Salipiger sp. CCB-MM3: one gene and its partner. The protein of the gene in region 2 interacts with the protein of the main gene of each other region in a pairwise test. Links are inferred from orthologs where the notes say so. Each region holds a gene or a part of one and is shown on either strand. Other genes may lie near its edges.

Region 1 (14,761 bases), on a different replicon or contig from region 2:
GCTGGGCTCGTCGGGCGGCGATGCCTCCGCGGCAGAGACCGCGTTCCAGAACGCGCGGCGCGCCATTCTGCGCTGTCAGGGGGACGGCTATTCGCTGCCTGCCGACAAATACGACCAGTGGAAGACCATCGAAATGACCTTCAATCCCGAGCAGATGAGGCAGCGGTGATGGGGCATTTCGGCAAGCGCCTGCATTCAGGTCGACGCACAGCCTGGCACACAGGTCAGCATACGGGCCGACTTGGGCCGCATGACACGGCTCTTTGTCCGGGGCGGGGTCCCGCGCTATGTTCGCCCCGAGGACGACCAAAAGCAGGCAAACTGGCAGGTAATCCGCGGCGCGGCACGGCGACCGGGAAGGAGACTACGAGCATGACAAGAATTCTGGCCCTGATCCTTGCCCTCGGCACCGCCGGGACGGCGGTGGGCGTTGCGGCACCGGCGCTGGCGCAGGATGGCCCTTTGCGCATCGAGATCACCGAGGGCGTGATCGAACCGCTGCCCTATGCGGTGCCCGATTTCGTCGCCGAGGGTGGCAACGCGGCGGAGTATGCGCAGCAGATCAGCCGGGTGATCGCCGAAGACCTCAGCGGCACCGGCCTCTTCCGCGAAATTCCGCGCGATGCGCATATCAGCCGCGTGTCGAATTTCTCCAGCCCGGTGCAATTTTCGGACTGGAAGGCGATCAACGCGCAGGCGCTGATCACCGGCGCCGTCAGCTCTGACGGGGCAGGGCGGCTCACCGTGAAGTTCCGGGCTTGGGATGTTTTTGCGGGTACCGAACTTGGCGACGGCATGCAGTTCTCGGCCACCACCGATGGCTGGCGGCGGCTGGCGCATAAGGTCGCCGATCAGGTCTATTCGCGCATCACCGGCGAGAGCGGCTATTTCGACAGCCGCGTGGTCTATGTCTCGGAGAGCGGGCCGAAGGATGAGCGCGCCAAACGCCTCGCGGTGATGGATTACGACGGCGCCAATGTGCAGTATCTGACCGACAGCCGCTCGATCGTCATCGCGCCGCGCTTCTCGCCGAACGGCGACCGGGTGCTTTACACCAGCTATGAGACCGGCGAGCCGCGCATCCATGTGCTCGACGTGGGCTCTGTGCAAAGCCGCATCCTGCCGACCTCGGACGGGGTGATGAGCTTTGCGCCGCGCTTCTCGCCTGATGGCTCGCAACTGCTCTATTCGATGACCCGCGGCTCCAACACCGACATCTACGCGATGGACATCAACTCCGGCCAGACCCGGCAGTTGACCACCGCGCCCTCGATCGAGACCGGCGCCAGCTTCTCGCCCGACGGCAGCAAGATCGTCTTCGAAAGCGACCGTTCGGGCAGCCAGCAGCTCTATGTCATGCCGGTGAGCGGCGGCGAGCCGACCCGCATCAGCTTTGGTCAGGGCCGCTATGGCACGCCGGTCTGGTCGCCGCGCGGCGATCTCATCGCCTTCACCAAGCAGAACGCCGGGCGCTTCCACATCGGGGTGATGCGCACGGACGGCTCGGAAGAGCGGCTGCTCACGGCCTCTTTCCTCGACGAGGGCCCGAGCTGGGCACCGAATGGCCGGGTGCTGATGTTCGCCCGTGAGACGCAGGGCGCGCAGGGCGCAAGCTCGCTCTACACGGTCGACATCTCGGGCCGGAACCTCAAGCGGGTGCGCACGCCTGACGGGGCCTCTGACCCGAGCTGGGGGCCGCTGCAGTAACGGCAGGACAAATGGGTGCGCTCCGCCGGAGCGCGCCCTTCGCTTTGCGTCCCAATGCGCCGGAAACAATTCTCTCAAAAGGGTTATCCGCGCTCAGAGACGCCACGTTCCCAAGACTTTCGCGCTGTGATAGCCTTGCGGCAAACAAACGAGCAGGACAGTGATCCAATGACATATCTTCCGAAGGTTCTGATGCTGGTGGCCGGTCTTGGCCTTGCTGCCTGCACCAACCCCGACCGTTTCAACGAAGGTGCCTATGGCGCCGGTGCCGGCGCGGGTTATGGCGCGGGCGCCAATGGCGGCATGGTGCCGGGCTCGGCGAACGACCCGACCTCCTCGGCCTACTTCAATCAGGCGATCGGCGACCGCGTGCTCTTCGCCGTCGATCAGTCGACGCTTTCGGCACAGGCGCAGGCCACGCTCGACGCGCAGGCGCAATGGCTGATGACCAACTCCGATTACCTCGCGGTGATCGAAGGCCACGCCGACGAGCAGGGCACCCGCGAGTATAACATCGCGCTTGGTGCGCGCCGCGCCAACGCCGTGATGGAATATCTGATCTCCAAGGGTGTGGCACCGACCCGCCTGCGCCAGATTTCCTACGGCAAGGAGCGTCCGGTCGAGATTTGTTCGGAAGAAGCCTGCTACGCCAAGAACCGCCGCGCGGTGACGGTGATCTCCATGGGCATGACGAGCTGAAGGAGGGCCTGATGCGTCTGACCGGCATTGCCCTATGTCTGGGCCTGATCGCGAGCGGCGCGCAGGCCCAGCAGAGTGAGACCCTGGCGGACCTCCGCCAGGAGCTTGTTATGCTCGACAGTCAGCTCAAGAAGCTGAAGCAAGAGCTCAACACCACCGGCATTGGCACGGCCAATGTTGGCGGCAGCACGCTTGATCGGGTCAACGCGATCGAGGCCGAACTGACCCGGCTCACCGCACGCACCGAAGAGCTGAGCCACCGGATCGACAGCGTCGTCAGCGACGGCACCAACCGGATCGGCGATCTGGAGTTCCGCATCTGCGAGATCGAACCGGGCTGCGACATCGGCAACATCGGCCAGACACGCCCGCTTGGCGGCGATCAGCCGGCGACCTCGGGCACGCCTGCGCCCGCGCCGTCGCAGAGCGCTTCCTCTGGCGGGGACGCGCTGCCGTCGGACGGGGCCGAGCTGGCAGTTGGCGAAGAAACCGATTTCCGGCGAGCCCAGGAGGCGCTCGCCAACGGTGACTTTCAATCCGCCGCGAGTGAGTTTGCGTCCTTCCGCCAGACCTACCCGGGTTCTCCGCTAGAGGCGGCAAGCTATCTCGGCGAGGGCCGGGCCCTGAGCGAGGCAGGTGACACGCGCGAGGCCGCGCGGCGCTTCCTCGGCGCCTACGCCAACTACCCCGAAAGCGAGGTGGCCCCCGATGCGCTGTGGCGGCTTGGCGCGGCGCTTGGGCAGCTTGGCAGCACCAATGAGGCCTGCGTGACGCTGGGCGAGGTGGCCACCCGCTATCCGGGCAATGCGGCCGTCGCCAAGGCGCAGACCGAAATGGACCGTCTCGGCTGCCAGTGAAGCAGCCGGGAGTGACCGCGGTGACGCCAACTCTGGACCAGCGCTTTGCCGATGCCATGGGCGCGGCGCTGGGGCCTGACTTCCCTTCCGATATCGCGCTGGCCGTCTCTGGCGGCGGCGACAGCATGGCGATGCTCACGCTGGCGCACAACTGGACCCATGTCTGGGGCGTTCGCCTGCATGTGGTCACCGTCGATCACGGGTTGCGGCCCGAGGCGGCGGACGAGGCACGCATGGTCGCGCAGACCTGCGCCGAACTGGGCTGGCCGCACAGCACCCTTCGCTGGAACTGGGACGGGCAGGGCAACCTGATGGATGCGGCGCGGCGCGCGCGTCTGTCGCTGATTGGCGGCTGGCGCGGCGATATTCGCGACGTGCTCATGGCGCATACCGCGGACGACATGGCCGAGACTTTCCTGATGCGCCTTGCCCGCGGTGCCGGGGTCGAGGGGCTGTCGGCGATGCAGCCGGTGCGCGAGGTCTTTGAACCGGGCGAGACCCGGCCCATGCGCATCATTCGGCCCTGCCTCGACATGCGCCGCGAGGAGTTGCGCCACTACCTTCGCGTGCTCAAGGGCACATGGGCAGACGATCCTTCGAACGAGGATGACAGCTATGACCGGGTGCGCGCCCGCAAGCTGATCGCCCGGCTCGAGGCGGAAGGTGAGCTCTCCGGCCCCGACCTGACAGCCGCCGCGAAGCGCATGGCGCGGGCGGGCGAGGCGCTGCGCGCGCGCGCGCTGCAGGTCTGGAAAGAGATCGCCGTTGCCACGCCTCCCGAGCGCGTGGGCGATCTGCTGTTCGATCAATCCGCCTTCCAGACCATCGAGCGTGACACCCAGTTGCGGCTGCTCTCCGCCGCGCTGCAGTTCGTCTCGGGCGCAGAGTACCGCCCGCGCGAGGCGCCGCTCGAGGCTCTGCTCGACCGGCTGCTTGGCGGGGGCGGCGGCACGCTGCATGGCTGCGAGCTGCGCATCGAGCGCGGGCGGGTCGCGATCTTTCGCGAGTATGATGCTGTGCGTGAGACTGTCTGCGCCGCCACCCAAAATGCGCTCTGGGATGGCCGCTGGCGGCTCTGCCTCAACGCGGGGCAGGACGCGGGGAAGGGCACCGAGTTGCGCGCGCTTGGCGACGACGGCTGGGCGCAGCGTGACCGCACCGCGCCGCCGCCGGTGCCCTATCACGCCGCCCGCTCGGCACCGGCGCTTTTCGACGGTGCGCGGCTGGTGGCCTGTGATGCGGTGGCGCTTTCGGGGAGCGCCGCACCCGTCTTTGAGCTCTGCCGCTCCGGTCGCAAGGGCCTGAGCTTCGCGGCATTCCTGCAATCCGGCCCGCAAACCGGGTGAAATCGCATTGAACCGGCTGGCTCAGCCCTTATGTTAGGCACACATCGCGTCTTCGCGAGAAGCGCGAGATACGTCATTTTAGGAGGCCGTCCTTGGGCAACGCACGAAATATCGCCTTCTGGGTCGTTCTTTTCCTGTTGATTCTGGCGCTCTTCAACCTCTTCTCCGGAGGCGGGAGCACGCTGCAGAGCCGGGAAATCAGCTACTCGGATTTCATGGAGGCGGTCGATTCTCAATCCGTCAGCACCGTCACCATCGACGGCGAGCAGATCCGCTACCGCGGCAACGACGGACAGGATTACGTCACCGTCAAGCCCGAGGATGCCCGGGTCACCGATACGCTGATCGATAAGGGCGTCACCGTGCGCGCAGAGCCGCAGGAGCAATCGGGCTTCCAAGCGTTCCTGCTCAGCCTTCTGCCCTTCCTGCTGCTGATCGGCGTGTGGATCTATTTCATGAACCGCATGCAGGGCGGCGGCAAAGGCGGCGCCATGGGCTTTGGCAAGTCCAAGGCCAAGCTGCTGACCGAAAAGCATGGCCGCGTCACCTTTGACGACGTGGCGGGCATCGATGAGGCCAAGGAAGAACTCGAAGAGATCGTGGAATTCCTGCGCAACCCGCAGAAGTTCTCGCGCCTCGGCGGCAAGATCCCCAAAGGCGCTCTGCTAGTGGGCCCTCCGGGCACCGGTAAAACGTTGCTGGCGCGCGCCATCGCAGGCGAGGCGGGCGTGCCCTTCTTCACCATTTCGGGCTCGGACTTTGTGGAAATGTTCGTCGGTGTCGGCGCGTCCCGCGTGCGCGACATGTTCGAGCAGGCCAAGAAGAATGCCCCCTGTATCGTCTTCATCGACGAGATCGACGCCGTGGGCCGCAACCGTGGCTCGGGCTACGGCGGTGGCAACGACGAGCGCGAACAGACCCTCAACCAGCTGCTGGTCGAGATGGACGGTTTCGAGGCCAACGAAGGCGTGATCATCATCGCCGCCACCAACCGCCGCGACGTGCTTGACCCCGCGCTGCTGCGTCCGGGCCGCTTCGACCGTCAGGTCATGGTGGGCAACCCCGACATCAAGGGCCGCGAGAAGATCCTCGGCGTGCACGCCCGCAAGACTCCGCTTGGCCCGGATGTCGATCTGCGCATCATCGCGCGCGGCACCCCCGGTTTTTCGGGCGCGGATCTGGCGAACCTCGTGAACGAGGCGGCGCTGATGGCCGCCCGCGTTGGCCGCCGGTTCGTGACGATGGAAGACTTCGAGAACGCCAAGGACAAGGTCATGATGGGCGCCGAGCGCCGGTCGATGGTCCTGACCGCGGATCAGAAGGAGAAGACCGCCTACCACGAGGCCGGTCACGCCGTCGTCGGCCTGTCGCTGCCGCAGTGCGATCCCGTCTACAAGGCGACGATCATCCCGCGCGGCGGGGCGCTCGGCATGGTGGTCTCGCTGCCCGAGATCGACCGTCTGAACTGGCACAAGTCGGAATGCGAGGAAAAGCTCGCGATGACCATGGCTGGTAAGGCTGCCGAGATCATCAAATACGGCGAGCCCAACGTCTCGAACGGCCCGGCGGGCGACATCCAGCAGGCGTCGGCGCTGGCACGCGCCATGGTGCTGCGCTGGGGCATGTCGGACAAGATCGGCAATATCGATTACTCCGAGGCGCATGAGGGCTATCAGGGCAACACCGCTGGCCTGTCGGTCTCGGCGCATACCAAAGAGCTGATCGAGGAAGAGGTCCGCAACTTCATCCAGATCGCCTATGAGCGCGCCTACCAGATCCTCACCGAGAAGAACGAGGAATGGGAGCGTCTGGCGCAGGGCCTGCTTGAGTATGAGACGCTCACCGGCGACGAGATCAAGCGCGTGATGAAGGGCGAGCCGCCGAACGCATCGGGCGGCGAGGATGACGGATCGGACGACACCCCGAGCGTCACGGCCATCCCCAAGACCAAGCCGAAGGCTAAGCCGACGGACGAGGGTGGGATGGAGCCCGAACCCTCTGCATGAGCCAAGACGGTCATAAAGACTGGGACCCCGGGACCTATCACAGGTTCCGGGGTCATCGTTTGCGCCCCGCGCTCGATCTGCTGCGCGCGCTGCCGGCGCTGCCCGAGGGGCCGGTGGTGGACCTCGGCTGCGGCGCCGGGGATGTCGGTCCCGCACTAGCGCAGCTGGGCCGGAGGCTCGAAGGGGTCGATCTCAGCCCCGCGATGCTGTACAAGGCGCGCGCCACCGATTGCTACGACGCGCTGCATCAGGCCGACATCTCGGCATGGCAGGCCGAAAGCCCGCCCGCGCTGATCTTTTCCAACGCGGCGCTGCATTGGACCCATGGCCACGACATCCTGCTGCCGCGCCTGCTGGCCATGCTGGCCCCCGGCGGCACGCTGGCGGTGCAGGTCCCGGCGCAGAACGATGCGCCCTCGCACCGCATGTGGCTGGCTCTGGTCGAGGAACGCTATCCGGGCCGTGTCGATCCCGCCACGATCCCCGGCATCCTGCGCCCGGCAGAGTATCACGCGCTGCTGGCACCGCAGGGCGAGACCGCGCTTTGGGAAACCGAGTACTATCAGTATCTCGCCCCGCAGGAGAACGGCCATCCGGTGCGCCATTTCACCCAAGCCACGTTTGCCCGCCCGGTGCTGGAGCCGTTGACCGAGGCCGAGCGGACCGACTTGATCGCGGCCTATGAGGCGGTGATCCGTACGGTGTACCCGGTGGACGAGAGCGGCGGCGCGCTGTTCCCGTTCCGGCGGCTGTTCTTCACCGTCACGATCTGACAGCGGTCCGGGTCCGGCGGCGAATGCGCAGGAACCGGGTCCGATACCCCCTCGACCTTGCCGCCTATCTGTGGCCCAACTTGGCGCCGTAACGTAAGCTGTCCAAGGACCCCTCTCATGCCCGCGCTCAAGCCCACCCAGTTCTCTGCCCGTATCACTTGGCTTGGCCGTGTGCCGGTCGAAGGCGACAGCATCCGGTCCGTCCCCGTCGAGTCGATCGAACTGGATTGGGCCGGGCCCCAAGACGAGCGCCATGCCGGTCTGACGCGCCCGTCCTGCTCGCGGGTGACGTCGCAGCACAAGCGCGGCACCGAGATCGCCAACGCCCGGCAACTCAGCATCGTCGCCGCCGAAGACCTCGCCGAGATCGCCGCGACGCTGGATCTCGAGGCCATCGACCCGGTGCTCGCAGGGGCGACGCTGATCCTCGAAGGCATCCCCGATTTCAGCCACATCCCGCCGTCCTCGCGCCTGCAGGGGCCGGATGGTGCGACGCTGGTGATCGACATGGAAAACCGCCCCTGCAATCTGCCCGCGCGCGAGATCGAGGCCGAGCACAAGGGCCACGGCAAGGCGTTCAAATCCGCCGCCAAGGGCAAGCGTGGGGTGACCGCCTGGGTCGAGCGTCCGGGCACGCTCTCGATCGGGGACACGCTGACGCTGCATATCCCCGACCAGCCGGTCTGGGCGCATCTCGACGCGGCGCGCAAGGGCTGAGCGCTTCACGCAGAGGTCGAACGCTTCGCGCGTGACCACGCGCGCCAGAGCGGCTATGGACGGGGCACGAGACCACTCCGCAGGAAGGCCCCGCCATGACCACCGACATCGAAATCGCCCGCGCCGCGCAGAAACGCCCGATCCAAGAGATCGGCGAAAAGCTCGGCATCACCGGGGCCGACCTCATCCCCTATGGCCATGATAAGGCGAAGGTCTCGGCCAGCTTCATCGAGGGGCTGGGCGAGCGCAAGCGCGGTCGGCTGATCCTCGTCACGGCGATCAACCCGACCCCGGCGGGCGAGGGCAAGACAACCACCACCGTCGGTCTTGGTGACGGGCTGCAGGCGATTGGCAAGAAGGCGGCGATCTGCATCCGCGAGGCCTCGCTCGGGCCGAACTTCGGGATGAAGGGCGGGGCGGCTGGTGGCGGTCACGCGCAGGTGGTGCCGATGGAGGAGATGAACCTTCATTTCACCGGCGACTTCCACGCCATCACGGCGGCGCACAACCTGCTGTCGGCGATGATCGACAACCATGTGCACTGGGGCAACGCGCTCGAGATCGACCTGCGCCGCGTGGTCTGGCGCCGGGTGCTCGACGTCAACGACCGGGCGCTGCGCGACGTGGTGACCGGCCTTGGCGGCGCGCCCAACGGCTTCCCGCGTCAGGGCGGCTTTGACATCACCGTCGCCTCCGAGATCATGGCCTGCCTGTGCCTTGCCGACAATCTTACCGACCTGCAGGATCGCCTTGGCCGGATGATCGTCGCCTATCGCCGCGACAAGACCCCGGTGCTGGCGCGCGATCTGAAGGCCGATGGCGCAATGACGGTGCTGCTGAAAGACGCGATGCAGCCCAACCTCGTGCAGACGCTGGAACACACGCCTGCCTTCGTGCATGGCGGGCCCTTCGCCAATATCGCCCATGGCTGCAACTCGGTGATCGCCACCAAGACCGCGCTGCGGCTGGCCGACTACGTGGTGACCGAGGCGGGCTTTGGCGCTGATCTGGGGGCCGAGAAGTTCTTTGACATCAAGTGCCGCAAGGCCGGGCTTCACCCCGATTGCGTGGTGCTGGTGGCCACGGTGCGGGCGCTGAAGATGAACGGCGGCGTGGCGCGCGCCGACCTTGGCAGCGAAGATGTGGCCGCGGTGAAGAAGGGCTGCGCCAACCTTGGCCGCCATATCGAGAACCTGCGCCAGTTCGGTGTGCCGGTCGTCGTGGCGATCAACCATTTCGCGGGCGACAGCGAGGATGAAGTGGCGGCGGTGAAATCCTACGCCGAGGCGCGCGGCGCAGAAGCGCATCTGTGCCGCCACTGGGCCGAGGGCTCGGCGGGCATCACCGCGTTGGCCGAGCGCGTGGCGCATATCGCCGATGGCGACGCGGCGCAGTTCGCCCCGCTCTATGGCGATGAGCTGCCGCTGTGGGAGAAGATCGAGACCGTCGCCAAGCGCATCTACCATGCGGGCGAGGTCACGGCGGATGCACGGGTTCTGGCGCAGCTGAAGGACTGGGAAGAACAGGGCTTTGGCGAGCTGCCGGTCTGCATGGCCAAGACGCAATATTCCTTCTCGACCGATCCGACCCTGCGCGGCGCGCCCGAGGGGCACACGGTGCCGGTCCGCGAAGTGCGGCTCTCGGCCGGGGCGGGCTTTGTCGTGGCGATCTGCGGTGACATTATGACCATGCCCGGCCTGCCGCGCGTGCCCGCCGCCGAGAGCATCGGCCTCAACGCAGAGGGTGAGGTCGAGGGGCTCTTCTGAGCCACTGCCGCTGCCGCGCGGCGCCGAAAAAGCGCCGCGCGTTTCCGATTGGCGCATGCTTTGTCGCGATTGGCGCAATATCCGCCGCACTGGTGCGTTGATCCTTGCGCCGCATCGCGGCATAGGGGGCGCAACGGCCACGGAAAAACTTGCAAGGAGACGCCCATGCGCGATCCCGCAACCTTGGGTGACATGACGGCGCTGCGCGCCGAGATCGACGAGACCGACAAGGCGCTCACAGCGCTCTTGGCGCATCGTCAGAGCCTCATCGACCGTGCTGCCGAGATCAAGACCGGCGCGGGACTGCCCGCCCGGATCAAGGCCCGCGTCGACGAGGTCGTCGCCAACGCCCGGCGCAATGCCGAGGCCGAGGGGATCGACCCGGATCTGAGCGAGAGGCTCTGGCGCGAGTTGGTGGAATGGTCGATCCGCCGCGAGGAAGCGGTGCTGGGACAGGAGTGAGCCACATGAGTGCAACCATCATCGACGGCAAGGCCTTTGCCGCAACGGTCCGCGAGAAGGTCGCGGGCCATGTCGCCCGGCTGAAGGACGCGCATGGCATCACCCCCGGCCTCGCCGTGGTGCTGGTGGGCGAGGATCCCGCCAGTCAGGTCTATGTGCGCAACAAGGGCAAGCAGACCCTTGAGGTCGGCATGCAGAGCTTTGAGCACAAGCTGCCCGAGGATACTTCGGAAGCCGACCTGCTGGCGCTGGTCGAAAAGCTCAACGCCGATCCGGCGGTGCATGGCATCCTCGTGCAGCTGCCGCTGCCGCCGCACATGAACTCCGATCTGGTGATCAACGCCATCGACCCGGCCAAGGACGTGGATGGCTTCCACATCTCCAACGTCGGTCTTCTGGGCACCGGACAAAAGAGCATGGTGCCCTGCACGCCGCTCGGCTGCCTGATGATGCTGCGCGATCAGCTGGGCTCGCTGTCGGGGCTGAATGCCGTGGTCGTGGGCCGCTCGAACATCGTCGGCAAGCCGATGGCGCAGCTGCTGCTGGGCGACAGCTGCACGGTGACCATCGCGCATTCGCGCACCAAGGATCTGCCCGAGGTCTGCCGCCGCGCCGACATTCTCGTCGCCGCCGTGGGCCGCCCCGAGATGATCTCCGGCGACTGGGTGAAGCCCGGCGCGACGGTGATCGACGTGGGCATCAACCGCATCGACGCGCCCGAGAAGGGCGAGGGCAAGACCCGTCTGGTGGGCGACGTCGAGTTCGCCTCGGCGGCAGAGGTCGCGGGTGCGATCACCCCGGTGCCCGGCGGCGTCGGCCCGATGACCATCGCCTGCCTGCTGGCCAACACCGTGACCGCCTGCTGCCGCGCCAACGGCCTGCCCGAGCCCGAGGGGCTGACGGCGTAAGCCTCGTAATAAGGTGAAGAGCCCGGAACAAGGCCGAAGGCCGCCGGGCACGCGCCGGCCCGTCCCCGCGGGCTGGCGCTTTTTCATCCTCGCGCAAGGGAACGATGGCGTCCGGATTTGGCGAGGATAAAGCGCTGACCTCAATGGTCGCAGCGCCACCCCACGGGCCGGCGCTCGCCCGGCTCGTGCTGCGCCTGCCACTACCTCGGCATCGGCAGCCGAACCGGCTTCGGCCCGGTCAGGATCGCCTGTGCGCCGTGGCCCATCATGCCCGACAGCACCGCGCTGTCGGTGCGTAGCCCGCCGGTATAGGCCCCATAGGCGGGTAGGATCAGCCGGGCATCGTCGAGCAGGAAACAAGGCCGCGAGATCACCCGCCCGCGCAGCGCAATGCGCGCTTTGGGGTGGTAATGCCCCGAGATCTCTCCACGCGCGCCATCTTCGGCCATGTGCCGCAGCACCAGCCCGTTCAGCCGCAGTTCTGCCAGATGCGTGCCGCCCAGCGACACCGGGCCGGGATCGTGGTTGCCCTCGACCCAGAGCCACTCGCGCCCCGCCTGCAGCCGGGCGATCCACAGCTGCTCTTCCTCCGGCAGCACCAGATCGAGCCCCGCCGCGTCGAAACTGTCGCCAAGGCAGACCACGCGCCGCGCACCGGTGGCATCGAGGTCGCGCTCCAGCCGCAGCAGGGTCTCGCGCCCCTCGTAGGGCGGCATCAGCGCGCCGCCCTGCGCTGCCAGCCGCGCCGATTTGCCGAAGTGCAGGTCTGAGACCACAAGCAGCCCTTCGGCGGGCCAATGAAGCGCCCCCGATCCAAGCGCCTCCAGCGCCGCGCCATGAAAGTCGAAACCGAGCCGTGTCATGCGCGCTGCCATGCCAGAGCACCGCGCGCCCCGCAAGACGCTTGCCCCTGAACCATCGCCGCCCTAGCTGGCGTGCAGGACACAAGAAGGAGAGAGCCATGCGCCGCGCCATCGTCACCGGAGGATCGGGCCTCATCGGCAGGGGAATCTGCGACGCGCTGATCGCGGCGGGTTGGGAGGTGGCCAGCTTCGACCTCGCCGAGACGGGCCCCGCACGTCACATTCGCTGCGATGTCTCGGACGAGGCTTCGGTGACGGCTGCTTTCGAGGCCCTCGGCTGGGATCGCCTCGACCTGCTGGTCAGCAACGCCGGGCGCACCGGCGGCATCGACATGGATCTGAGCGCCACCTCGCTGGAGGAGTGGAACGGCATGATAGGCAGTCATCTCACCGGTGCCTTCCTGATGAGCCGCGCGGCGCTGCCGCTGATGGCGGAGGGCGGGGCGATCGTGATCATGGCCTCGACCCGCGCGCTGATGTCGGAAGGCGGCGATTTCGCCTATGCTGCCGCCAAGGGCGGGCTGATTGGGCTGACGCAGGCGCTGGCAGTTCAGCTGGGGCCGAAGGTGCGGGTCAACGCCATCGCGCCGGGCTGGATCAGCGGCGAGACAGAGCTGTCACAGGAAGACCACGCACAGCATCCCGTGGGGCGCGTTGGCCGCACCGGCGACATTGCGGACGCGGTGCTCTATCTGGCAGAGGCTGGCTTTGTTACCGGCCAGACGCTCACCGTCGACGGCGGCATGACCAAAAAGATGATCTACGCCGAATAGACCTCAGATCTCGGCCAGCCCGCTCTCGCGCAGCAGTGCGCCCACTTCTTCCTCCAAAAGCCGCTCGTCGGCGCTGCCGCGGATCGGCACGCGCCCCGGCTCCAGAAACAGCGGCGCCGAGAGCGGCGAGAGCCGCCCGAGCCGCACAAGGTCAATCCGGCCTTCGACACGGGCGCACATCTCGCGGATGCGCGAGAAATCCACCAGCCCGCGCATCGCTTCTTCGCGGGTGATCTGCAACAGCAGGTGCTCGGGGTCGTATTTCACCAGCGTGTCGTAAAGGATGTCCGACGACATGGTCGCCTGCTTGCCGGTCTTGCGCTGCCCGCCGATGTTGCGCTCGATCAGCCCGGCGATGGTGGCCGAGGCGCGGAAGGTGCGCTTCATCACGGCATTGCCGGCCAGCCAGCCTTCGAGTCCCGCCTCCAGCGCCTGCAGATCAAACAGCGGCGCCGGGTCGATGACCTCGTCGAGCCCCCAGATCAGCGTCGCGTAATCGGTGGCGACAAAGCCCATGGGCGCCAGCCCTTCCTCCTCCATCCGCTTGGTGAGCAGCAGCCCCAGCGTCTGCATCGCGTTGCGCCCGGCAAACCCGTAGACCACCAATTGCTCGCGCCCGTCATGCGGAAAGCTCTCGATGAGCAGGCGCCCCGGCTGCGGCAGGCGCGAGACATCGCGTTGCAGGCGCAGCCAATCGGCGGTGTGCGGGGGCAGCGCGGGCCAGTCCTCTTGCTGGAACATCCGCAGGATACGCTCCGAAAGCTGGGTGGAGGTGGCGAATTTGGTGCCCATGAAAGTGGCGATCTTGGGTTTGCGGTGCGCGTCGCGGCTGACCTGTACGACCATCTCGCGCAGGCCCTCATAGCGCACGATCTGCCCGCCGATGAGGAAGGTATCGCCGCGGGTGAGCTGCGCGGCAAAGCCCTCCTCGATCTCGCCCAGCGGCGCGCCGCCGCGCCCGCGGTAGCGCACCTTCAATGTGTCGGTGTCCTGAATGGTGCCGATGTTCTGCCGGATCCGCACCGCCGAGCGCGGGTCGCGCAGCTGCCACAGCCCGTCCTCGCGCTGCTTGAGGCGCTGCCACTGGTCATAGGCGCGCAGAGCGTAGCCACCGGTGGCGCAGAACTGCAGGCAATCGTCGAACTCCGCGCGGCTCAGCCCGGCATAGGCGCCCGCCGTGGTCATCTCGGCATAGAGCGCATCCGCCTCGAAGGGCGCGGCGCAGGCGGCAATGAGGATGTGCTGGCACAGCACGTCGCGCGGGCCGGGACCGCGGCTCTCACCGTCGAGGTCGCGCGCCCGCACCGCCTCGAGCGCCGCCACGCATTCCACCACCTCGAAACGGTTGGCGGGCACCAGCAGCGCCTTGGAGGGGGCGTTGTAGCGGTGGTTGGCGCGCCCGATGCGCTGTACCAGCCGCTTGACGTTCTTCGGCGCGCCGACCTGGATCACCAGATCGACGTCGCCCCAGTCGATGCCCAGATCCAGCGAGCCGGTGCAGACGATGGCGCGCAGATCGCCGCGCACCATGGCAGCCTCGACCTTCTCGCGCTGGCCGCGGTCGAGCGAGCCGTGGTGGATGCCGATGGGCAGGGCGTCCTCATTGGCCAGCCAGAGCTTGTGAAAGAAGATCTCGGCCTGCGCGCGGGTGTTGTGGAAGATGAGCGTGGTGCGGTGCCGCTTCACCTGCTCCAGCACCGCCGGGATGGCATAGGCCGCGCCGCCGCCCGACCAGGGTGGGGCCGCCTCGGTCTGCAGCATCGAAATGTCGGGCTCGGGGCCGGGGTCGGCCTCGACGATCTCGCAGGGGTCCGGGTGCCGCGCCAGCAGCCGGGCAATGGCGGCGGGGTCCTCGACCGTGGCCGACAGCCCCACCCGCCGCAG
Region 2 (14,739 bases):
ATGCCGCCGCCTTCCAGCCCGCGTTCGAGACAGCCCATCATCACCTCCGAGATGCGCAGCAGCCCGGCATCAAGCTCGGCGGCGGGGCGGCGCGACAGCTCGTTGCGGCGCTTCATTTCCGCGATGCCGAGGCCGGAGGTCGCGGCCATCTCAAGCATTTCGGCGGCGGTCTTGAAGGGGTAGGGCACGGCCGGGCCGTGGTCCTTGTCCTCTCCCGAGCTCAGCTCGTCCTCGGTCAGCACAAACCCGCCGCCGACGGAATAATACGTCTCTTGCGCGATCACGTCGCCCTGCGCGTCGGTGGCCATCAGGATCATGCCGTTGGCATGGCCGGGCAGATTGCGGTCGTAGTCGAAGCGCAGGTCTTTGGCGGGGTCGAACTTCAGCGGTGCCAGCCCTTCGGGATGCACCATGCCGGTCTCGTTGATCTCCGCCAGCGCGGCCTCGGCGGCCTCGGCATCGAAGGTCTCGGGCAGGAAGCCCGCCAGCCCGAGGATGGTGGCGCGGTCGGTGGCATGGCCGACGCCGGTGAACGCCAGCGAGCCATGCAGCGAGCCGCGCAGCCCATGGGCGGCGAAAGGCGCGGCGCGCAGCCGGTCGAGAAAGCGCCCGGCCGCCACCATCGGCCCCATCGTGTGCGAGGATGACGGGCCGATCCCGACCTTGAACATCTCGAAGACGGACAGAAACATGCAAAAACCTCGGTTGGCGTTGGGCTGTTTGCGGCGACCCTATCCTCTGGCGCGGCGATGTCACCTGCGGAAAGCGGCATTCCGCCGGGGAAAAACGCTGCGGCGCCAAGCGCGGGCCTGCCTTGGCGGGGATTTTGGCTATCGCCCGCGGGCGCGATCTTTCCTATAAGCGCCCCCGATATCACAAGAGGGGAGTCGCGGCGATGTCCGACCAGCTTTCGGCCAGCGATCTGGCCAAATTCGTATGCGCCCGCCGTGCGGCGGATTTCGTCGAGGACGGCATGCGCGTCGGTCTCGGCACCGGCTCCACCGCCGCTTGGCTGGTGCGCAGCCTTGGCAAGCGGGTGCGCGAGGACGGGCTGAAAATCCGTGCCGTGCCGACCTCCAGCCGCACCGCGGATCTGGCGCGTCAGGTGGGCATCGAGGTGATCAGCCTCGACGAGGCCGGCTGGCTCGATCTGACCATCGACGGCGCCGATGAGTTCGACCCGGCGCTGAACCTGATCAAGGGCGGTGGCGGCGCGCATCTGCAAGAGAAGATCGTCGCCTGCGCCTCCGACCGCATGGTGGTGATCGCCGATGCGGCCAAGGATGTGGCGACGCTGGGGGCCTTCCCGCTGCCGCTCGAAGTGATCCCCTTCGGCGGCGCCTCGACCCGTAAACTGGTCGAGCGCGCGCTGGCAGACATGGATGTGGACGGGCGCGAAACCACCCTGCGCATGGCGGGCGAGCAGCCCTTCATCACCGATGAGGGCAACCATGTGCTCGACCTGCACCTGAAGCGCATCGGCGATCCGCGCGCGCTGTCGCTGGCGATCAACCAGATCCCCGGCGTGGTGGAGAACGGCCTCTTCCTCGGCATCTGCGACACGGTGGTGATCGGCCATGCCGATGGCCGCGCCGAGCTGCGCGGCGGCGAAGCGGGCGAGAGCACGGTCGATCTCAGCGAGGCCCAGACGCTGCTCTGAGCCCCGCGCCCAGACTGACACCAACCAGACGACACCAAAAAGACAGGCCGCCCATGGATCATCCGTGGGCGGCCTTTCATCTTTCCAAAAATACTCCGGGGGCGCGGGGGCTGGCCCCCGCCTCGCCGCCTGACCTCTGCACGCACAGCGCGCACGTCGCAGAGCGCCGCGGCCATCCGGCCCGGTCGCTCTGGTCATCCGCCCGGCTCTGTGGTCTACCTCCCGCCGACAGAAAACAAGGCGACCCAGAGGCGACCCATGAGCGATTTTGACTTTGATCTCTTTGTGATCGGCGGCGGTTCGGGCGGCGTGCGTGCGGCCCGCGTTGCGGCGGGCGAGACCGGCGCCAAAGTGGCCCTCGCCGAAGAGGACCGTTATGGCGGCACCTGCGTCATCCGCGGCTGCGTTCCCAAGAAACTGATGGTCTTCGCGTCCGAATACGGCACGGTTGCCGAGGACGCCAAGGGCTATGGCTGGGACATCGCGGAGGGCAGCTTCAACTGGGGCAGCTTCCGCGAGCGGCTCAACAACGAGCTGGACCGGCTCGAAGGCATCTACCGCAACCTGCTGAAGAACTCGGGCGTCACCTCCTATGATGCGCGGGCCAAGGTGAAGGACGCGCATACGGTCGAGCTGTCGACTGGCGAGACGATCACCGCCAAGCACATCCTCGTCGCCACCGGCGGCCGCCCGATGCGCCCCGAGATCCCCAATGCCGAGCTGGGTCTGGTGTCGGACGATATTTTCCATCTCGAGGATCTGCCAAGCTCGATCCTGATCGTCGGCGGCGGCTATATCGCCTGCGAGTTTGCCTGCATTCTCAACGGGCTTGGCGTCGAGGTGACGCAATACTACCGCGGCGCGCAGGTGCTGCGCGGCTTTGACGAGCAGGCCCGCGGCCTGATCGCCGAGAGCATGGTGGAAAACGGCGTGCAGCTGCACTGCGGCACCGACATCGTTGAAATGCGCCTCGCCACCGCCGAGGATCTCGAAGAGCATGAGATCGCCGGCGTGCCCATGGGCGCACGGATGCAGGAAATGCTGGCCGATCACAGCGGCGGCAAGCCCGGCGACGGCCCGGTCTGGGTCAAGGCGTCGAACGGCGACGTGAAGGTCTTTGACAAGGTGTTCTTCGCCACCGGCCGTCTGCCCAACACCGACGACATGGGGCTCGAAGAGGCTGGCGTGAAGCTGGGCCGCAAGGGCGAGATTCTGGTGGATGACTACAGCGCCACGGATGTGCCCTCGATCTACGCCATCGGCGATGTCACCGACCGGGTGAACCTCACCCCGGTGGCGATCCGCGAGGGCATGGCCTTCGTCGAGACGGTGTTCAAGGACAACCCCACCAAGGTCGATCACGAGCTGATCCCCTCGGCGGTCTTCACCCAGCCCGAGTTCGGCACGGTGGGCCTGTCCGAGGAAGAGGCGGCCGAGCAGGAGCCGATCGAGGTCTATGCCACCTCGTTCCGCCCGATGCAGACCGCCTTTGCCGGTCGGCCAGACCGGGTGATGATGAAGCTGGTCGTCTCGAAGGAGACCCGCAAGGTGCTGGGCTGCCATATCGTCGCACCCAACGCCGGGGAAATGATCCAGCTGGCGGGGATTGCCGTAAAGATGGGGGCGACGAAAGAGGATTTCGATCGTACCGTGGCAGTGCACCCGACCATGTCGGAAGAGATCGTGACGCTGAAGTCCCCGGTGCGCACCGCTTGAATTCGCGGTGAAAATGCACAGGTAGGGGAACACACAGACGTGAGTGAGAGGGAAGGAACCTAATGGCAGGACACGGCGGCGGCCCCTGGGGCGGCGGTGGCAATCAGGGTGGCGGCAGGCCGCCCAGCGGTGGCGGAGGCAACAACAACGGTGGCCGACGTCCTGAGGATCCGCAGATCCCCGAGATCGACGAGCTGATGAAGAAGGGCCAGGAGCGGCTGCGCGTGCTGATGGGCGGGCGCGGCGGCAACAACGGCGGGCGCACCGGTGGCACCGGTGGCGGCTCGGGCGGGCCCAAGTTCAACCGCAGCACCGTGGCCCTGATCGCGCTGGTCGCGGTTGGTGTCTGGGGTTGGATGAGCTTCTACACCGTCCGGCCCGAAGAACAGTCGGTGGAGCTTTTCCTCGGCAAATATTCCTCGACCGGCAATCCCGGCCTGAACTTCGCACCTTGGCCCTTCGTCACCCATGAGGTGGTGAATGTGACCTCGGAGCGGACCGAGACCATCGGCAATGGGCGTGATTCGGCGGACAGCCTGATGCTGACCACCGATGCCAACATCGTCGACATCGAGTTTCAGGTGGTCTGGAACATCAACGATCCGGCGAAACTGCTGTTCAACATCCGCGACCCGCAGCTGACCGTGCAGGCGGTCTCCGAGGCGACGATGCGCGAGATCATCGCGGCCAGCAACCTCGCCCCGATCCTCAACCGCGATCGCGGCATCATTGCAGACACCGCGCGCGAAGAGATTCAGGCGACGCTGGACGAGTATGAGAGCGGCATCAACATCGTGCGGATCAACCTCGACACCGCCGATCCACCCCGCGAGGTGATCGACGCCTTCCGCGAGGTGCAGGCCGCCGAGCAGGAGCGTGACCGCCTCGAACGTCAGGCCGATGCCTACGCCAACCGCGTGGTCGCCGAGGCCCGGGGTGAAGCGGCGCAGATCCGAGAAGAGGCCGAAGGCTATCGTGCGCAAGTGGTCAACGAGGCGCTGGGTGAAGCCAGCCGTTTCTCTGCCGTGCGCGAGGAATATGCCAAGGCCCCCGAGGTCACCCGTCGCCGTCTCTACCTCGAAACGATGGAGAACGTGCTGGGCGGGGTCGACAAGACGATCCTCGACGAGGGCGTGACCGGCGAGGGCGGCGTTGTGCCTTACCTGCCGCTCAACGAGCTGAACCGCAGCCGAACCACCACAGAGGGAGGTAACTGACATGCGCAAGTCGACTTATGTGCTGCCGGTGATCGTCGTTCTGGCGGTGATTGCCCTCTCGTCGATCTTCGTGGTGGACGAGCGCGAGAAGGCTCTCGTGCTGCAGTTCGGCCAGATCAAATCGGTCAAGGAAGAGCCCGGGCTCGCCTTCAAAGTGCCGCTGATCCAGGAAGTGGTGAAATACGACGACCGCATCCTGTCGCTCGACACCGACACCATCGAGGTGACGCCGTCGGATGACCGCCGCCTCGTTGTGGACGCCTTCGCGCGCTACCGCATCGCCGATGTGGTGCGCTTCCGTCAGGCCGTGGGCGTGGGCGGTCTGCGCACCGCCGAGGACCGCCTGTCGGGCATCCTCAACGCGCAGATCCGCGAAGTTCTGGGTGCCGATCAGGTAACCTCGGACGTCATCCTGTCGGAAGACCGTCGCGGGCTGACCAACCGCATTCGCGACCAGGCGCGCCAACAGGCGCTGTCTCTGGGCCTTGATGTGGTGGACGTGCGTCTCAAGCAGACCAACCTGCCGTCGCAGAACCTCGAAGCGACCTTCGCCCGGATGCGCGCCGAGCGGGAACGGGAAGCCGCCGACGAGATCGCCCGTGGTAACGAGGCCGCGCAGCGCGTGCGCGCGCTGGCCGACCGGACCGTGGTCGAGACTCAATCGGAAGCTAACCGCGATGCCGACATCATCCGCGGTGAGGCCGACGCCGAAAGCAACGGCATCTATGCCGAGGCCTATGGCGCCGATCCCGAGTTCTTTGGCTTCTACCGGTCGCTGCAGGCTTACCGCAAAGCGCTGCCGGGCGAGAATTCCTCGATCGTCATGACCCCGACCGGCGAGTTCTTCGACTATTTCCGCAATCAGGGTGAGGCCACTCCGGCACCGCTCGCGGAAAGCTCGGAAGAGGGCGAGGATTCCGCTGCGGCGGCGCCTGCGGCCCCCTCTACTTCGGGCAGCACGGCCACCGGTTCTTCCACCAGTGGAAGCGCCACCACCGGCGCCACCGCCACCGAGTGAGCGGCACCGACATACTGACGGGGATCGCTCTGGTTCTCGTGATCGAGGGGCTGGTGTACGCACTGGCCCCTTCGCTTGTGGAGCGCATGCTCGAGGCATTGCGCGACATGCCGCTGGAGATGCGCAGGTTTCTGGGGCTTGCGACGCTGATCACTGGGGTTCTGCTGCTGTGGATCGCGCGCCGCTGAGCGGGCATGCGCCGAGCCTGCCGGCGGCGCGCCGCCGAAATTTTCACTGCCCTGTCACATGGGCTTGAAACCTTGAAACCTTTTCTTTGGTGGCCGCTCAAAGCACCTATGTTACGCTTGTTCATGAGGAGGCAGCGCGCCGCGTGGGGCACCGCGCTCAAGACCGCGATCAAGGCTGCCGAACAGAAGGAGTTCCCTGTGAAACCACAAAATCTTGCAGTGACGGAGGGTGCGAGCCCGGTGCGGCTGTTCTGGCTTGCCACGATCTCCGCATTCATGATCGTCTCGCAGTCGCTGATGGCGCAGGCGCAGAGCGCGCCTGACAGCTTCTCGGGACTGGCCGAGCGCGTCAGCCCCTCGGTCGTCAATATCACCACCTCGACGATGGTCGCGGGGCGCACCGGCCCGCAGGGCATCGTTCCCGAAGGCTCGCCCTTCGAGGATTTCTTCCGCGAGTTTCAGGATCGCAACGGCAATGGCCCCGAAGGCGACCGCCCGCGCCGCTCCTCGGCGCTCGGCTCGGGCTTTGTGGTGTCGGAAGACGGCTATATCGTCACCAACAACCACGTCATCGAAGGCGCGGATGAGATCACCATCGAGTTCTTCTCCGGCAAGGAACTGGACGCGAAGCTGGTCGGCACCGATCCCAACACCGATATCGCGCTGCTGAAGGTGGACGCGGACGAGCCGCTGCCCTTCGTCAAGTTCGGCAACTCCGACGACAGCAAGGTCGGCGACTGGGTGATGGCCATGGGCAACCCGCTGGGGCAGGGCTTCTCGGTCTCGGCCGGGATCGTTTCGGCCCGCAACCGCGCGCTCTCGGGCACCTATGACGACTACATCCAGACCGACGCGGCGATCAACCGCGGCAACTCGGGCGGCCCGCTGTTCAACATGAACGGCGACGTGATTGGCGTGAACACCGCGATCCTCTCGCCCAATGGTGGCTCGATTGGCATCGGCTTCTCGATGGCCTCGAATGTGGTGACCAAAGTGGTCGACCAGCTCAAGCAATATGGTGAGACCCGCCGCGGCTGGCTCGGCGTGCGCATTCAGGACGTGACCCCGGATATGGCTGAGGCGCTTGGCCTCGACAGCGCCGAAGGTGCCATGGTCTCGGATGTGCCCGATGGCCCGGCCAAGGACGCAGGCATGAAGGCGGGCGACGTGATCGTCTCCTTCGACGGCAAATCGGTCTCCGACACCCGCCAGCTGGTGCGGATCGTCGGCAACACCGAGGTCGGCAAATCGGTCCGTGTGGTGGTCAACCGCAACGGCAACACCGAGACGCTGCTGGTGACCCTCGGCCGCCGCGAGGAAACCGAGACCGCCGTGCCCGCCTCGCAACAGCAGGAGGGCATCGAAGAGCCCGCCACCAAGGACCTGATGGGCCTCACCCTGTCGCCGCTCACCGCCGAACTGCGCAGCGAGCTGGGTCTGCAGGACAGCGCCAAGGGTCTTGCGGTCACCGATGTCGACCCCGCTGCCGAAGCCTATGAAAAGGGCCTGCGCGCCGGGGACGTGATCACCGAAGCCGGTCAGACCGAGGTGCTGAGCCTCAATGACCTCGAGGATCGCATCACCGAAGCCAAGGACGCCGGACGCAAGTCGATCCTGCTGCTGGTGCGCCGCGGTGGGGATCCGCGCTTCGTGGCCCTGAGCCTCGACACGGACGAGTGAGCCGCTAGGTTCCACAGGCCAAGCTCATGAAAACGGGGCGGGGGGAAACCCTCGCCCCTTTTCTTGTCGGCAGCTTTTTCTCGAGGCCTTTGGCCTTCATTGTTCTGCAAATACGCAGTCGGCACCTGCCGCCAGCGCCGAAGCCGCGTATTTTTGGAACAATGAAAGGCTCAGGGCAGCACCCGGCGCAGGCCCGCCTGCACCTTGAGGAGGGCGGGCAGATAGTCTTGCGCCAGATCCTCCGGCTCCGCCTGCATGGCGGGCAGGCCGGTGTTCAGCGCGGCCACCACCTTGCCATGCGCGTTGTAGAGCGGCACGGCGATGGAGCGCAGGCCCATCTCCACCTCTTGGTCGATAATGGCGAACCCCTGCGCGCGGGTTTGCGCGATGCGGGCGATGATCTCTTCGGGGTCGGTCAGCGACCGCGGCGTGCGCGGCGTGAGGTCAGAGCGGTCGAGCAGGGCGCGCATCTCCGTTTCGGGCAGGGCGGCGAGCAGCACCCGGCCCATGGAGGTGCAATGGGCCGGCAGGCGCGAGCCGGGCATCAGGCCGATGCTCATGACTTTGCGCTGCGCCGCGCGGGCGAGGTAGACGATCTCGGTCTCGTCGAGGATCGACACCGAGCTTGACTGATGGATCTGTTCCGACAGCTGATCGAGCCAGGGCTGCACCAGCTGCGGCAGGGGCAGGGCGGCGAGCGCCCCCATGCCGAGGCGCAGCACCCGCGGGGTGAGCTGGAAGAATTTCCCGTCGTAATCGGCGTAGCCCAGCCGGTGCAGCGTGAGCAGGCAGCGCCGCGCGGTGGCGCGGTCGAGGCCGGTCATCTCGGCCACCTGCGCGATCGACAGGCGCGGGGTTTCGGCGCGGAAGCACTCGATCACCTGCAGGCCCTTCGCCAGAGAGGCGATGTAATCGGTCGGTTTGTTCAACATGCGCACGATTTGCGGCGGTATCTGAACAAATGTCAACATGCGCACGAAATCCATAGCCCCTGTTACCCGCAGGTCATATTTCCCCTTCCGAGGGCGATCCGCGCCCACAGGAGGATTTTCATGGACAAGAGCATCGCCAGCGCCGCGGAGGCCGTTTCGGTCATTCCCGATGGCGCCACCGTGATGATCGGCGGCTTCGGTGGCTCCGGCGCGCCGATCGAGCTGATCCACGCGCTGATCGACCACGGCGCCAAAGACCTGACCGTCGTCAACAACAACGCCGGCAATGGCCACGTCGGCCTTGCCGCGCTGATCGAACAGAAGCGGGTCAAGAAGCTGATTTGCTCCTTCCCGCGCTCGGCGGACCCGCGGGTCTTCACCGAGGCTTATCTGGCCGGAGAGATCGAGCTTGAGATCGTGCCGCAGGGCACGCTCGCCGAGCGTATCCGGGCGGGCGGCGCGGGCATCCCGGCCTTCTATACCGCCACCAGCTACGGCACCGAACTGGCCGAGGGCAAGCCGGTCGAGGAATTCGAGGGCAAGCACTACGTCCGCGAGCGCTGGCTCAAGGCGGATTACGCGCTGATCAAGGCCGAGCTGGCCGATCCGCACGGCAACCTGACCTACCGGATGGCGGCGCGCAACTTCAACCCGGTGATGGCCATGGCCGCGACCCACACCATCGCGCAGGCGTCGCAGATCGTTCCGCTGGGCGGCATCGATCCCGAGCATGTCATCACCCCCGGCATCTTTGTCGGCTCGGTGGTCGAGGTGGCAAAGCCCGCACAGGAAGAAGAGCTGAACCGGGCGGAGGCCGTTTACCCATGAGTGATACCATGACCGACATTTCCGCCATCAAACTGAGCAACGCCCAGATCGCATGGCGCGCGGCGCAGGACATCGAGGATGGCGCTTACGTCAACCTCGGCATCGGCTTCCCGGAGATGGTTGCCAAGTTCCAGCCCGAGGGCAAGCAGGCGATCTTCCACACCGAGAACGGCGTGCTGGATTTCGGCGAAGCGCCGAAGCCGGGCGAGGAAGACTGGGACTGCATCAACGCGGGCAAGAAGGCGATCACCATCAAGCCGGGCACCGCCTTCTTCCACCACGCCGACAGCTTCGCCATGGTGCGCGGTGGCCACCTCGACGTGGCCATCCTTGGCGCCTACGAGATCGCGCAGAACGGTGACCTTGCCAACTGGTCCACGGGCAAGGGCGGCGTGCCCGCCGTCGGCGGCGCGATGGATCTGGTGCAGAGCGCCAAGCGTGTGGCGGTGCTGACCGATCACGTCACCAAGAAGGGTGCGCCCAAGCTGGTGGCCAGCTGCTCGCTGCCGCTGACCGGCGTGGGCTGCGTGACGCGCATCTACACTTCGCTGGCAGTGGTTGACGTGGTGGGCGGCAAATTCGTCCTGCGCGAGAAGATCCCCGCCATCTCCTTCGACGAGCTGCAGGCGCTCACCGGCGCGCCGCTGCATGTCGAGGGTGACGTTGCCGACCTGATCTGCCCGGAGCTCTGAGATGACCGAAGCCTATATCTGTTCCTACATCCGCACGCCCATCGGCCGCTTCGGCGGTTCGCTGTCCGCGGTGCGGGCCGACGATCTGGGGGCCATCCCGCTGAAGGCGCTGATGGCCAAGCACGACATCGACTGGTCGGCGGTGGACGAAGTCTATTTCGGCTGCGCCAACCAGGCGGGCGAAGACAACCGCAACGTCGCGCGCATGTCCTCGCTGCTGGCGGGGCTGCCGGTGACGGTGCCGGGCACCACCCTCAATCGCCTCTGTGGCTCGGGCATGGATGCGATCATCGCCGCCGCGCGCGCCATCAAGGCGGGCGAGATCGAGCTGGCCATCGCGGGCGGCGTCGAGAGCATGAGCCGCGCGCCCTTCGTGATGCCGAAGGCGTCCTCGGCCTTCTCGCGCAATGCCGAGATCTACGACACCACCATCGGCTGGCGCTTCGTCAACAAGCTGATGAAGGCGCAATACGGCGTGGATAGCATGCCCGAAACCGGCGAGAACGTGGCCGCGCAGTTCGGCATCAGCCGCGAGGATCAGGACGCCTTTGCCATGCGGTCGCAGGAAAAGGCGGCGGCTGCGCAGGCCAATGGCCGTCTCGCGCAGGAGATCACCCCGGTGACCATCCCGCAGCGCAAGGGCGATCCGCTGATCGTAGACACCGACGAGCATCCGCGCCAGACCTCGCTGGAGAAGCTCGCCAAGCTGCCGACGCCGTTCCGCGAGGGCGGCTCGGTCACGGCGGGCAACGCCTCGGGGGTGAACGACGGGGCCGCGGCGCTGATCATCGCTTCGGAAGCGGCGGTGAAGGCGCATGGGCTGACCCCGATCGCGCGCATCGTCGGCGGCTCCACCGCAGGCGTCGAGCCGCGCATCATGGGCTTTGGCCCGGCACCGGCGTCGAAGAAGCTGATGGCGCGGCTTGGTCTAACGCAGGACGCCTTCGACGTGATCGAGCTGAACGAGGCCTTCGCGTCTCAGGGCATCGCCACGCTGCGCGATCTGGGCATCGCCGATGACGACCCGCGGGTGAACCCCAACGGCGGTGCCATCGCGCTTGGCCACCCGCTTGGCATGTCGGGCGCGCGCATCACCGGCACCGCCGCGCTGGAGCTGAAGCCCGGCCAGAAGGCGCTGGCGACCATGTGCATCGGCGTGGGTCAGGGCATCGCCATCGCGCTTGAAGGCGCGTAGGCAACAGCTGAACCATCTGCTCTGCAAGGGCATGTCAGGGGCGGGGGGCAACCTCCGCCCTTTCTGCGTCAAAAGATGGCTGGCGGAAACATGCCGCTATGTCAGGGATTAATGTCTCGATAATGACACGGCGTGACCTGCGCTTGGCCCGGCCACTTGCGTCGGCGTGCCTGCGTTGCGAACCCTAGGTCAATCCGGGCGACCCTCTGGCGGGCAGACAATCAACAAAAATGGAACTGAACATGACGACCTCTGGCTTTCTCGCTACGGCCGGTCTTGCGGCATCTCTGGCATTGTCGGCGCTGCCGGCAGCGGCGGACGGCACCTTCGTGCAGCTCGAACAGGCGCAAAGCACCTCGGGCGCCGTGCTGGCGGTGAACCGCGACAAGCTGAACTACGGCGGAGTGGTGAGCCATTGGGACGGAGGGTATTCGGTTGTCGGCAGCCTCACCTACGGGTTCGACACGCCGATTGGTGCCAGCTTCAAGATCGGCCCGGCGGTGGGCGGGGTCTACAAGGATGGCGAAGAAGACGAATATGACTTTGGCGTGCGTGCCTCGCTGGACCACTGGATGCCCACGTCTTTCGGCTCGTTCTACTATCTGGGTGAGCTCAACAGCATCGAACACAGTTGGTTCGGGCTGGTCTCTTTCGGTTGGGGCGACAGCGGTTTCAACACCGAGCTTTCGCGCGGTGGCAGTGACAGCTATCTCGACACAACCTTCGCGGTGAACAAGCATTACGATGGGCCGGTGAGCCTGCGTGCGGGCTATCGCTTCATCTCGGGCGAGTTCTTCATCGGCTTTTCGGTCAACACATTCTGAGCGCCACGTGTTCTGAAGGCAGTGCGGCGCGTCAGCCGGGCAGGCCGAAGCTGATGCGTCGCGCGATATCTGCAATCACCGCAGAGGTTCGGGTGCTGACCACGCCCGGCGCATCGCCTTCCGCGTAGAACCGCACAAACAGTGCCTCGCGCTGCTCGGCTGTCGGCTCCAGCTTCAGGCGCGCGCCGTCGGTGGTGGTGGCGATCACATAGGCCTCGAGGTCGCCCACGTCGGGCAGATGCAGAACGCCACGGGTCTGCAGCGGATAAAGGTTTCCGCGCAGCCGCGCCGTATCGAGCGTGAGCGACGACAGCCACAGCGCGTCACTGCGGCCATTGGCGGTGAAGCTCACCCGTTCGGGTTTGTCGGCGATATGGGATTCGGCGCGGGGCAGTTCGATGCAGGTAAAGCAGGTCACCGTCAGCACGGCCATATTGTAGACGGTCCAGAAGACGATCACCCATTTGCCATCGCCCGCATCATTGTAGGCGAAATTGTCGTCGAAGATGCCGAGGCTGAGGCCAACCACGCTCAGCACAAGGCAGATCGCGAAGGGCGCCATCAGCCGCCATTGCACGACCACCTTAGAGCGGTCGCCGCCTTTGGCGGTGACCGAGAACTTGTGCCCCTTGGGGCGGAACAGCCCAGTATAGGCCGCGCGGGTGATCGGGATCGAGCCGATGAGCTGGCTGACGTCATGCATGACCGGGATCATCAGCCCGCGCGACAGCAGGTTCATCACCATGGTGACCCAGACGTAATAGGGGCCGAAATAGATCAGCACATCGGCCAGCTGCGCATCGACAACGGTGATGTTGAAGAACCAGTAGAGCAGCGGAAACACGATGGCGGCGATGCGGAACGGAAAACTGGTGGCCCAGAAGAACACCGAGTCGATGACGCTCCAGCGGTCGCGGATGCGCAGGTTGGCCTTGCTGAGCGGACCCACGGACGAGCGGGCGATCTGCATCAGGCCGAGGCACCAGCGGGCGCGCTGGGTGATGTATTCTGCAAGGCCTTCCGGCGCGAGCCCTTCGGTGAGCGGCTCGTTGAGGTAGACGGTCTTCCAGCCGATGGTCTGCAGCGAAATCGTGAGCATGAAATCTTCGGTCACGCTCTCCGTAGGGAAGCCGCCCAACTCGCGCAGCGCCTCCCAGCGGCAGACCGAGGAAGTGCCGCAGCAGATCGCCGTGCCCCATGCATCGCGCGAGCATTGCATGTGGTCGAAGAAGAACCGCTGCTCGTCAGGGTAAGAGGCGCTGAGCCCGAGGTTGTGCTGGATCGGGTCGGCGTTGAAGAAGTGCTGCGGCGTCTGCACCAGCCCCACGGTAGGGTCATGAAACAGCGCCAGCGTGCGCGAGATGAACCCCCGGTGCGGCACGAAATCCGCATCGAGCACCGCGCAGAAGTCCGGCGGCACCGGGTCTTCGGCCAGCCGGTCCAGCGCGTGGTTGATGTTGCCCGCCTTCGAGCCTTTGTTGTCGGGTCGCCGCATGTAACGCACGTTTTGCGTTTCGCAGTAGTCGCGCAGCCAGTCGCGGCGGTTGTCGTCGAGGACGATGATCTCTTTGTTGCGGTGCCGCAGCGATTTGGCCCCGATGATGGTGCGCTCGAGGATCTCGCGGTCCTCGTTGTAGGTAGCGATCATCACCGCAACTTTGGGCTCTTTGTCGCCCCACCATGCGGCGTGTTCGTCGGCCTCGATGCTGCGCTGCTTGTGGCGTGCAAGGATGACGAAGGCGCTGAGCGAGCCGATCAGCGTGGCCAGTTCGAGCCCATAGAGCGCGTAGCTGAAGAAGGCGCTGGCGCTGAACTCCAGCGGTGCCAAGGTCTCTGCGCCCCGCCACCACGCGTAGCGCGCGGCAAGGATGAAGGCGATGGCGAAGAGGATGCTGCGGTCGCGGGTGCGGTAGATGTCGACGATGAACGGCAGGATCAGCCCGATGCCCGCCACCAAGAGCAGATAGGCGCTGCTCGACCCCAACTCGCCGAGATGGGGGAACGGGGCGAGATCGCGGTTCATCTCAGTCGAACCAGCCGCGGAAGATGTCCAGCGGACGCCCGTCAAAGAAGGCCCGGCCAGTGCGGCCCACGGCGCAGCCGATCTCGGGGTCGGCGTTGAGCGAGGGCACCAGCAGCGTCACGTCATAGCGTTCAAGGTGCTTTGCGCTCGGCGCGACGGCGAGGTTGGCGTAGATCGTGCGCGCGCCGCTGCCGGCAAGGCGGCCGACCGTGGCGGGGTAGAGATGCGACTGCCCGGTGAAGCGGAAGCTGGCGTCCTGCCCCACGCGGAGCGAGTTGAACGTGCGCTCGGTCACCGAAAGGGTGATCATGCTGCGGCTGCAATCGACGAGGCGCAGAATCGGATCGCCGCGCTGCACGGTCACGGCATCAGCCTGCAGGGTCTCCCAGAACAGCATGCCCTCGGCGGGGGTGCGCAGTTCGGCGCGCGACTGGCGGCCAAGGCGCTGGCGGGCGCGGGTCATGCGGCGCTCGATCGCGGCGCGCTGCGCGTCGGTTTCGGTGAGGGCCGCGTTCAGACTGTCGAGTTCATCGTCGATCTGCGCCATGCGCTGTCCGGCATAGGGCGCGTCGTTGTAGCCGTCGCCGAGATAGACCCCCTCGCGCGCGGTGGCGAGTTCGATCTCGAGCGTCTCGACGCGCTCGCGGGCGTGCGAAAGCGCCAGCGCGCGGGTCACCGGCTCGCCGGGGCGGCGGCTGTCTTCGACGGTCACGCCATCGGCCAGCGAGGCGGCGGCGCTGCCGGTGCTTTCGTCCGATGCTTCGAG

What was found.
Region 1: the proteins of hflC (region 2) and ftsH interact in binary tests that used the Escherichia coli proteins (3 or more experiments, as listed by UniProt). The link is inferred for Salipiger sp. CCB-MM3 from one-to-one orthologs.

The regions. Positions count from the first base shown.
Region 1 is NZ_CP014596.1:190,220-204,980, reverse strand. The notes cover bases 4,218-7,158. They hold ftsH (ATP-dependent zinc metalloprotease FtsH), read left to right. Parts: upstream 4,218-4,701; coding sequence 4,702-6,615; downstream 6,616-7,158. Other genes in these bases: AYJ57_RS14865 (methyltransferase domain-containing protein), read left to right, coding at 6,612-7,158; tilS (tRNA lysidine(34) synthetase TilS), read left to right, coding at 4,218-4,609. In the rest of the region: AYJ57_RS14895 (cell envelope biogenesis protein TolA), read left to right, coding at 1-169; Tol-Pal system beta propeller repeat protein TolB, read left to right, coding at 373-1,707; peptidoglycan-associated lipoprotein Pal, read left to right, coding at 1,876-2,406; tol-pal system protein YbgF, read left to right, coding at 2,418-3,263; more of tilS, read left to right, coding at 3,284-4,217; more of AYJ57_RS14865, read left to right, coding at 7,159-7,388; AYJ57_RS14860 (MOSC domain-containing protein), read left to right, coding at 7,506-8,105; AYJ57_RS14855 (formate--tetrahydrofolate ligase), read left to right, coding at 8,201-9,871; AYJ57_RS14850 (chorismate mutase), read left to right, coding at 10,037-10,333; bifunctional methylenetetrahydrofolate dehydrogenase/methenyltetrahydrofolate cyclohydrolase FolD, read left to right, coding at 10,339-11,241; ligase-associated DNA damage response endonuclease PdeM, read right to left, coding at 11,442-12,104; AYJ57_RS14835 (SDR family oxidoreductase), read left to right, coding at 12,203-12,877; AYJ57_RS14830 (ligase-associated DNA damage response DEXH box helicase), read right to left, coding at 12,881-14,761. UniProt on the Escherichia coli protein: Acts as a processive, ATP-dependent zinc metallopeptidase for both cytoplasmic and membrane proteins. Plays a role in the quality control of integral membrane proteins.
Region 2 is NZ_CP014595.1:693,995-708,733, reverse strand. What follows is about bases 3,684-6,602. They hold hflC (protease modulator HflC), read left to right. Parts: upstream 3,684-4,594; coding sequence 4,595-5,611; downstream 5,612-6,602. Other genes in these bases: AYJ57_RS03400 (DegQ family serine endoprotease), read left to right, coding at 6,076-6,602; AYJ57_RS03405 (DUF2065 domain-containing protein), read left to right, coding at 5,608-5,799; hflK (FtsH protease activity modulator HflK), read left to right, coding at 3,684-4,593. Also shown: AYJ57_RS03430 (L-serine ammonia-lyase), read right to left, coding at 1-692; ribose-5-phosphate isomerase RpiA, read left to right, coding at 896-1,660; AYJ57_RS03420 (FAD-dependent oxidoreductase), read left to right, coding at 1,919-3,376; more of hflK, read left to right, coding at 3,439-3,683; more of AYJ57_RS03400, read left to right, coding at 6,603-7,479; AYJ57_RS03395 (IclR family transcriptional regulator), read right to left, coding at 7,650-8,411; AYJ57_RS03390 (3-oxoacid CoA-transferase subunit A), read left to right, coding at 8,532-9,239; AYJ57_RS03385 (3-oxoacid CoA-transferase subunit B), read left to right, coding at 9,248-9,931; pcaF (3-oxoadipyl-CoA thiolase), read left to right, coding at 9,933-11,126; AYJ57_RS03375 (hypothetical protein), read left to right, coding at 11,369-11,950; AYJ57_RS03370 (glycosyltransferase), read right to left, coding at 11,982-13,973; AYJ57_RS03365 (HlyD family efflux transporter periplasmic adaptor subunit), read right to left, coding at 13,975-14,739.